DNA from 3 places in the Shewanella sediminis HAW-EB3 genome. Region 2 is predicted to be linked to each of the others. Evidence: predicted binding sites of a transcription regulator. Region 2 holds the regulator's gene; each other region holds the start of a gene.
The links. The regulator MetJ, encoded in region 2, represses methionine synthesis genes. The targets are predictions, from matches to a motif close to TAGACGTCTAGACGTCTA.

Region 1 (3,289 bases), 1.6 Mb from region 2:
TTCATGATGCCGCTCATACCGAATTCACGTACACCGTAATAGATGTAGTTACCCGCGGCGTCATCTTGAATACCTTTAGAACCAGACCAAAGTGTCAGGTTAGACCCTGCCAGGTCAGCCGATCCGCCTAACATTTCAGGTAAGATAGCTCCGAATGTTGCGATAGCATTTTGTGATGCTTTGCGGCTGGCAATGCCTTCCGCTTTATCCTGACACTCTTGAATGAAAGCTTGTGCCTTCGTTTCGAAATCAGCAGGGAGCTCGCCGGTAATAACACGACGTTCATATTCACTGGCCAATTCAGGGAATTCAGCCTTATATGAGGCTAGCTTTTCATTCCACGCAGACTCTCTGGTCGCGCCAATATCTTTTGCATCCCAACCCGTATAAACATTTTCAGGGATTTCAAATGCGCCATGCTCCCAGCCAAGGAACTCACGAGTCGCTTGGATTTCAGCATCGCCTAATGGTGCGCCGTGACAATCGTGGCTACCAGACTTGTTTGGTGAACCAAAACCAATTGTTGTCTTACAGCAGATCATTGTTGGCTTATCGGTAACAGATTTAGCTTCTTCGATCGCCGCGCGGATAGCATCACTATCGTGGCCATCGACGTTAGCAATCACATGCCAGCCATATGATTCGAAACGCTTAGGCGTGTCATCGGTGAACCAACCTTCGACGTGTCCGTCGATAGAGATACCGTTGTCATCCCAAAATGCGACCAGCTTACCCAGACCTAAAGTGCCGGCCAGTGAACAGGCTTCGTGGGAGATACCTTCCATCAAACAGCCATCGCCAAGGAAGCAATAGGTGAAGTGATCGACGATGTCGTGACCCGGGCGGTTAAACTGAGCAGCCAATGTCTTCTCAGCAATAGCCATACCTACAGCGTTACTGATACCGGCGCCTAATGGACCTGTCGTCGTTTCAACACCCGGTGTGTAACCATATTCCGGGTGACCAGGCGTTTTAGAGTGAAGTTGACGGAAGTTTTGCAGCTCTTCGATTGGCAATGCATAACCCGTAAGGTGAAGCAAAGAGTAGATAAGCATTGAGCCGTGGCCGTTTGATAGAATGAAACGGTCGCGATCAACCCATTCAGGGTTGTTTGGGTTGTGCTTAAGGAAATCATTCCATAGCACTTCAGCAATATCCGCCATCCCCATTGGTGCACCTGGGTGACCAGATTTGGCTTTCTGAACGGCATCCATAGTTAATGCGCGGATAGCGTTTGCGAGTTCTTTGCGAGATGACATGCTCTCTCCTGCTTATTATTGGGGGGTTGCGGGCAATTGTGGACGCATATTTTCCCCTACTAGGCTGTGTGACGCAATTAAAATTCGCTCATATCGAAAATATTCAACACTTTCTTAATCGTAGTCAGTAAAACTAAGGTGAATTAATACCGTAACAACAAACTGTTAGCTTTTTTTTCAGGACGTTGAGTGAAAAGTCATCGGATCTCTTTTACTCGAAAAATTGAATAGGTAATCACAAACAAAGTTTATGATTAATAGACAGCCAAGCAAAAAATGAACAACCACTTAAATAACAAAGAGATAATAAAAACAGATGCCCAAGTTATCCTGAGCTTATGACAGGAATACTGAGCCTTACTCCACAAAATTTATCGAAAAGGGTGTCATCCGATCTGTTTTCAACTAAAATGGCCGTCTAGATGTAGATACTTCTACACACTTCATATTGTTTAACGACGAGATTTACCACCATGGCAAAGCACCTGTTTACCTCTGAGTCGGTCTCAGAAGGTCATCCTGATAAAATCGCCGATCAGATTTCTGATGCGGTACTAGACGCAATCCTAGAGCAAGATCCAAAGGCTCGTGTTGCGTGTGAAACATACGTAAAGACCGGCATGGTCATGGTTGGTGGTGAAGTCACTACTTCAGCCTGGGTTGATATCGAAGAGATCACCCGTAAGACGGTTCGCGAAATTGGCTACACTCACTCAGACATGGGCTTCGATGCCGATTCTTGTGCTGTATTAAATGCCATTGGTAAGCAATCGCCTGACATCAACCAAGGTGTTGATCGCGCAGATCCTAAAGAACAAGGTGCCGGTGACCAGGGTCTAATGTTTGGTTATGCCAACAATGAGACTGAGCTGCTAATGCCTGCCCCTATCACCTATGCTCACGCATTGGTTAAACGTCAGTCTGAAGTTCGTAAAGCTAAGACACTGCCTTGGTTGCGCCCCGATGCAAAAAGCCAGGTAACGTTTGCCTACGAAGACCACAAGATTGTTGGCATCGACGCTATCGTACTGTCGACTCAACATTGTGACAGTGTTAGCCAAGCCGATCTGATCGAAGGCGTGATGGAAACTATCATCAAGCCAGTTCTTCCGGCGCAATGGTTGAACAAAGATACTAAGTACTTTATCAACCCTACCGGTCGTTTCGTTATCGGCGGTCCTATGGGTGATTGTGGTCTTACGGGTCGTAAGATTATCGTTGATACCTACGGCGGCATGGCTCGTCACGGTGGCGGCGCATTCTCTGGTAAAGATCCTTCTAAAGTTGACCGTAGTGCCGCGTACGCAGCCCGTTATGTAGCGAAGAACATCGTTGCTGCCGGCCTTGCCGATCGTTGTGAACTACAGGTCTCTTACGCTATCGGCGTAGCTGAGCCGACTTCTATCAGTATCGAAACATTCGGTACCGGCAAAGTTTCTGAAGAGGCGCTAATCGCTCTCGTTCGTCAGCATTTCGACCTGCGCCCTTATGGCCTGACTGAGATGTTAGATTTGGCTCGTCCTATCTACCAGTCAACGGCAGCATACGGTCACTTCGGTCGCAATGAGTTCCCGTGGGAACGCACCGATAAAGCCGAAGCCCTTAGAGCCGATGCTAAGCTCTAATCAGCATTAAGCTATAGTCAGCGTTGAGCTAACAGTTAAGAAGCCGCCTTTGGGCGGTTTTTTTATGCCTGAAAGTTAGCGGGGTTGTAGCATGAGCTCAATTAAGTTCCTATTAAGCTGAGGGCCATTATACTTCGCCCGCTATACCACACAGGAAAGCCAAGACTGGTATTTGTATTGATATCACCTATTCGATAGAGTGAATTGATACAGCAAAATATCAACAAGATTCAGTAACAGAAAAGGATAAGCCATGGATCTCAATAGCGGTAAATTCATCATAGCGCTACTGCTAATAGGCACCTCACTCTATTGGGGCGAGTCCTGGTTATCTGAGCCCCCTGAGTCTGGTGATGTCAGTTCGAGTGAGGTCGCTCCTGTCGCCGCTACGGCTTCAGGCAAGGC
Region 2 (3,289 bases):
AATAGCTTTGAGCCTAGAGAGTTAGATGATGCCAGTTATCGAAGTGATGAAACCACATTCAATCTGGATATCGGTGTTGCAATGGAGCCTGTGGAGGGGTTAGTCGTTGCCATGTCCGGGCGAGACCTGATAAGCAAAGAGTTGGAGGCGGTAGAGTCTCAAGGCAAAACGCTTAGCTATCGAGTCGATCCCAAATTTGCGGCTGGTGTCGCCTATGACTGGAATCGTCTGACTTTTACGACGGATATTGACCTTAACCCTATTAAACGTTTCGATGAAACTGTGGGTACCCAGTACTGGCGATTCAAAGGGGAGGTGCGAGCGACGGATTGGTTGGCACTGCGTTTGGGTTATCGTCATGATATGAAGGACAATAGGGCAAGTGTCTATTCATTGGGAACCGGAGTCGAACTTGGCCAGGTATTCTCTCTCGATTTCACAGGTATGGTCAGCAGCGATGACGCCATCGGCGGTGTACTGAAAACCTCTTATCATTTTTAAAGCTCTGCTATCGACTTTATCGTCAACAGTAAGGCACTCACCGAGCAGAGTAGCAGGGTCATTTTTTTGGTTTTATTCTTATCGATATGGCCAACCAGACGTCCCGAGACCAGATAGCCTAATATCACCCCAGGCAATAACATCAGTGACAGCCATAGGTGTTCGATAGTTAATAATCCGGTTATGGCTAAGATCGCCAGTGCGATCGTAGAGCTAAAGATAAAGAAGGCCGATAGAGCGGCGCGAAACTGGCTGGCATCTTTGCCCGAAAGCAATATTGCCATTGGCGGCCCGCCGATGGCGGCGATGTTACCGAATATTCCGGATACGAATCCTGCGGCAAATAAACTTTTTCGATTAACCTTTAAGTTGAACTTCATCAGACTGAGAATAACGGCTGAGGCGACGATTCCGGCTATTGCCAGCCCCAGAACGGGCTGAGGGGCAAATATCAGTAAAGCTGCCCCAAGAAAACCGCCCGGAATACGGCCGAGAAGAGCATATTGCAATCCGTTAAATTCCAGAGAGCTACGCTCTCTGAAGAGTGTCAGCAATGAGATAGAAAACCCCATAACAATAACGGGAGCAGGCACCAGTTGTGGATCGACGAGATAGAGCAAGGGGGTTGCCACGACAGCAAGACCGAAACCGATAAGGCTTTGGGTGAGGGCACCGAAGAAGATGATGATCGAGGCTAAGAGTAAGCTGGTTGGGTCGATTATTGAAAGCACTGCATCTTCTCTCGGTTAATCCTGTTTAGTTGCTGAAGAATAATTTATCTGAAATCGTGAGCGGCTGAAACAAACAGGGATCGCATAGCGATCCCTGAAATTGACTGAACAAGAGTAAAGGTTACTCTACATCTTCCCACTCAATTCCCATCTCATCCATCAAGCGTTTCACCTCTGCCGGAATACTGTCAGGTTTATCTTTAGACAGATCTTCATCATTTGGCAACGGCTGACCGGTATAGGCATGCAAGAATGCTTCACACAGGAGTTCACTGTTAGTTGCGTGGCGCAGGTTATTGACCTGACGACGAGTACGCTCATCAGTCAGAACCTTAAGCACTTTCAAGGGAATTGACACGGTAATCTTCTTTACCTGTTCATTCTTCTTGCCGTGTTCAGCATATGGGCTGATATAATCGCCATTCCACTCAGTCATTGACTCACCTGTAAATTCAAAATTCGGGGCAGATTTTAACCCTTTAATTTGTACAGTCAAATTATTGCCTCTTATTTGCGACAATTGCAAATAGATTTCTATATGTTTGGACGTCTAAATGGCTATAAGTTGTTGACGATGGCTTTTAGCTTAGGTACATTTAGACGTCCAGACATCTATTTGTGTCAATTGAAATGAAGTATGATGTTCAGTAAATAGTTTAGGAGATGTAGATGACCGAACGTAAGTTAGCCACAATTGCAGTCCGTCAAGGGATTGAGTCTGATACTCAGTATGGTGCGGTCGTACCACCAATCTACCTTTCTACTAATTACTCTTTCGACGGGCACAAGAATCCCAGAGATTTTGATTATAGTCGCTCGGGGAATCCGACCCGCTCAATCCTTGGAGATGCTATCGCCGGATTAGAAAAGGGAGCAACGGGTGTCGTGACCTGTACCGGGATGGCGGCAATTACTCTGGTGACGAGTCTGTTGGGCCCCGATGATCTGTTAGTGGTTCCCCATGACTGCTATGGCGGTAGCTACCGCTTGTTTACCAACTTAGCGAAGAAGGGCCAGTTTAAGTTGGCTGTTGTCGATCAGACCGATGAGTTAGCCCTACAAGATGCTATAGCGCAAAACCCTAAGATGGTTTGGCTCGAGACACCCTCAAACCCACTGCTGCGCGTGGTCGATATCGAGGCTATCGCGAAGGCGAGTCATGCAGTCGATGCTCTCGTAGTGGTAGACAACACGTTCCTTTCGCCTATCTTGCAGCAACCTCTGCTGCTCGGTGCGGATATCGTTATCCACTCTACGACCAAATATATAAATGGACACAGTGATGTGGTTGGCGGCGCCGTGGTAGCTAAAGACGAGGAGTTAGGGGAGTTATTGCACTGGTGGTCAAATACCTTAGGCCTGACCGGCTCGGCGTTCGATAGCTATCTGACGTTACGTGGTATTCGTACCCTTGCCGTACGTATTCGAGAGCATCAGGCGAACGCCCAAAGAGTACTGGATACGCTGACAGCGAGTAGTGTCGTCGATAAAGTTTATTATCCGGGCCTTAAGGATCACCCCGGTCATGAGATCGCCGCGAAACAACAAAAAGGCTTCGGCGCAATGTTAAGTTTCGAGCTTAAGGGGGGAGAAGCCGAGTTAGTGGCCTTCCTCGAGCAACTTAGCGTGTTCTCCGTCGCAGAAAGTTTAGGTGGCGTAGAGAGTTTAGTCGCGGTTCCTGCGACAATGACCCATAGAGCAATGGAGCCTGAGGCTCGAGCCGAAGCTGGGGTGAAAGATACCCTTATCCGTCTTTCTGTAGGTATTGAAGATGCAGATGATTTAGTTGCTGATATACAGGCAGGACTTGCAGCGGCATTAGCTTGTTAATAGGAGTTTGAAATGGCACGTTGTCATTTGCATAAATTTGGTGGTTCCAGTCTGGCGGACGCTGACTGTTACCGCCGTGTGGCTCATATCCTTCTCACTCACGGCAATAGCGACGATCTTGTCGTAGTCTCCGCCGCGGGTAAGAGCACCAACTTTCTTTATAAATTATTAGAGTTAAAAGATACGGCTCAGCTCTGGCAAGAAGAGCTGCAGGTGTTGATTAGCTT
Region 3 (3,289 bases), 400 kb from region 2:
CCCACCATCAAGCCCGCAGAGGCCCCCTTTGCGGTGACCTTAGGCCAATAGAGTCCGGCAATCACTAAGGGGAGAAATTGCAATACGGCGGCGAAGGAGATCATGCCCATGTTCACTAACATGTATGACTCACCCAGATAGAGGTAGAACATCTGTCCCGCCCCCAGCACAATAAACACCGCCAGCCACCTGGACTGAAGCAGGTACCTTTTCAAGCCGCTACCCGGATTACTCCACTGCAGCAGAGGCAGGACTAAATGGTTACTGAACATGGTGGAGAGCGTCATGCCGGACACCATCAACATGGCCATAGAGGCAGAGAAACCGCCGATAAATACGAATAGGGTGAGCAGATCCTGCCCGGCAAGCATAGGCAGGGATAGCATATAACTATCCGCCGTTTCCGGACCAAGCAGTAACATACCCGCAGCGGCTATAGGCGTGATAAAAATAGTCATTAATATCAGATAGATGGGCAGCCACCACTGCACCTTCTTAATATGTTTCACATCGGGATTTTCAACCACCATGACATGAAACTGGCGTGGCAGTAACATAAAGGCGGAACCTGCGAGCAGCAGATAACTGACCCAGGTGACAAACTCGGGCTTGGATGACATCCCCTGAGCCGCCTCGGGCATCTTCTGTTCAAGCAGCTCGAGGATGACCAGTGGAGAATCAAACATCACAAAACCGACAAACACCCCCACAGACAGCATGGCCAGCAATTTAACCATTCCCTCGACAGCGAGCGCCAGCATCATGCCCGGGTGCCTCTCGGTGGGATCCAGATGTCGAATACCGAAGATAATGGTAAACAGGGCGACGCCCAACCAGACCAGCCAGGCAATCTCATTGGCCGCAACACCGTCTTCGGTCTCCAGGACGAGATCGATGGCGGTGTTTATCGCTTTGAGTTGCAGCGCCAGATAGGGAACGATCCCCACCATGGCGACGGTCGCGGCGAGGCCGGCAAGGAAGATACTGCGGTTGAATCGGGCCGAAAGGAAGTCGGCGATGCTGGTAACCCTGTAGATCTGTTTTATCAGCAACACTCGCTGCATCAAGGGCCAGATAACGATCATCAAGAGTGTCGGCCCAAGATAGATAGAGAGCATCAATATGCTGGAACGGGTAGCGAAACCGACACTACCAAAGAAGGTCCAACTGGTACAAAAGATGGCGAGTGACAGCGCATAAACTGCGGCACTGGTTGTCAGCTTCCTGGCCCGTTCACTGCCGGACTCGGCCCATGACGCCAGCATATACAGCAGGGCCACATAGGAAAATATCACCAGCAGAAGGCTGGAGGCGCTCATCATAAGCTACTCCCGCCTATAGCGTTATATGCAGAAGATGCAGGTCTGCAACTTACAATAAACGGGACGAGGGGCTGACTGTCAACGTTGTTCACTGACTAAACCTACTTAACCAAAGCAAACAAGAACAGAATTAAACACAACCAGATCAGTGTAATACTAAGCAACATGGTCGACAGGCTCAGAGTGAAATAAGTTGAGACAGGCCAGGACGTTATAAAAAAGGCCAACACCAAAGTTAATATTCTGAAAGCAGGCTGATTATTGATTTTCCTCCACACCATGGTATCTCCAGCAAAGGGTCTTTCTAAAGCATAGTTCAGAGCCACAAAGAGTGGAAAAATCCGTACTGAAAGGGCTAATCTATAGGGGAGTTCCGAGCCGGTTACGGGCTTAAAAAGTCGACTCGACTATCGTGTGAGTCTGTTCTATTATAGACGTCTATACGTATAAACATCTAAAACTCGTATTCGAAGGCAGGTAGAATTTATGGCCACTGGCACCCTAAGTAACTCAAAAAAAATAAGAGATATTGGCCCACAGATCAGCCAACAGCTAAAAGACAGTATCCTGATCCTCGACGGCGCCATGGGCACCATGATCCAGGACCGCAAGTTTGAAGAGGCCGACTTTCGTGGCGAGCGCTTCAACGAGTGGCCCTGCGACGTCAAAGGCAACAACGACCTGTTAGTGCTCACTCAGAGCGCCGCCATCAAGCAGATCCACAAAGATTACCTGCTCGCCGGTGCCGACATTATCGAAACCAACACCTTCAACGCGACCCGCATCGCTATGGCCGATTACGACATGCAGGAGCTCTCGGCAGAGATCAATCTGAATGGCGCCCGCCTTGCCCGCGAAGCGGCCGATGAGGTTGAAGCCGAGACAGGCCGTGCCTGCTATGTGGCCGGCGTATTAGGCCCGACCAACCGCACCTGCTCCATCAGCCCCGATGTAAATGACCCCGGCTTTCGTAATGTCAGCTTCGACGAGCTGGTCGAGGCCTATATCGAGTCTATCGATGCGCTTATCGAAGGTGGCTCGGATATCATCATGGTGGAAACCATCTTCGATACCCTGAACGCCAAGGCCGCACTGTTTGCCATCGAAACCGTGTTCGAGAACTTAGGTACGCGCCTGCCTATCATGATCTCAGGCACCATCACAGATGCGTCGGGTCGCACCCTGACAGGCCAGACAACCGAGGCCTTCTACAACTCGCTGCGCCATGTAAAGCCGCTGTCTATCGGCCTTAACTGTGCACTGGGCCCGAAAGAGCTGCGTGCCTACGTCGAAGAGCTATCGAAAATATCCGAGTGTTATGTCTCGGCGCACCCCAATGCGGGCCTGCCGAACGAGTTTGGTGGCTACGACGAGACGCCCGCCGAGATGGCCGAAGTCATAGGCCAGTGGGCCGAAGAGGGATTTTTAAATATCGTCGGCGGCTGCTGCGGCACCACGCCCGACCATATCCGCGCGATCCGCGAAGCCGTCATCAAACACCCGGCGCGCGCCCTGCCCGACATCCCGGTGGCCTGCCGTCTGTCAGGCCTCGAGCCGCTCACCATAGATGCCAACTCGCTGTTTCTGAACGTGGGTGAACGCACCAACGTCACCGGCTCGGCCAAGTTTCTGCGGCTGATCAAGACCGGCGAATATGAGGAGGCGCTCTCTGTCGCCCGTGATCAGGTGGAGAACGGCGCACAGATCATCGATATCAACATGGATGAAGGCATGCTCGACGGCGTCGAGATGATGCACAAATTTCTCAACCTTATCGCCTCCGAGCCCGACATCTCACGTGTGCCTATCATGATCGACTCCTCGAAGTGGGAGGTGATCGAAGCGGGCCTCAAGTGTATTCAGGGTAAAGGCATCGTCAACTCCATCTCCCTTAAAGAGGGTGAGGAGAAGTTTATTCAGCAGGCCAAGCTGGTTAAACGCTACGGCGCCGCGGCGATTATCATGGC

Region 1: a site for MetJ is predicted at 1,671-1,688, ahead of metK (methionine adenosyltransferase). Genes of this name have one in related genera too.
Region 3: a site for MetJ is predicted at 1,754-1,771, ahead of metH (methionine synthase). Genes of this name have one in related genera too.

The regions. Positions count from the first base shown of each region.
Region 1 covers NC_009831.1:1,037,818-1,041,106, reverse strand. Annotated here, with positions in the region: gene tkt (transketolase) at 1-1,259, opposite strand, end outside; gene metK (methionine adenosyltransferase) at 1,733-2,884, shown strand; gene SSED_RS04495 (glucosaminidase domain-containing protein) at 3,138-3,289, shown strand, end outside.
Region 2 covers NC_009831.1:4,950,416-4,953,704, reverse strand. Annotated here, with positions in the region: gene traF (conjugal transfer protein TraF) at 1-501, shown strand, start outside; gene SSED_RS21080 (sulfite exporter TauE/SafE family protein) at 498-1,232, opposite strand; gene metJ (met regulon transcriptional regulator MetJ) at 1,354-1,668, opposite strand; gene metB (cystathionine gamma-synthase) at 1,902-3,062, shown strand; gene SSED_RS21065 (bifunctional aspartate kinase/homoserine dehydrogenase II) at 3,075-3,289, shown strand, end outside.
Region 3 covers NC_009831.1:4,548,263-4,551,551, forward strand. Annotated here, with positions in the region: gene SSED_RS19540 (ATP-binding protein) at 1-1,322, opposite strand, end outside; gene metH (methionine synthase) at 1,809-3,289, shown strand, end outside.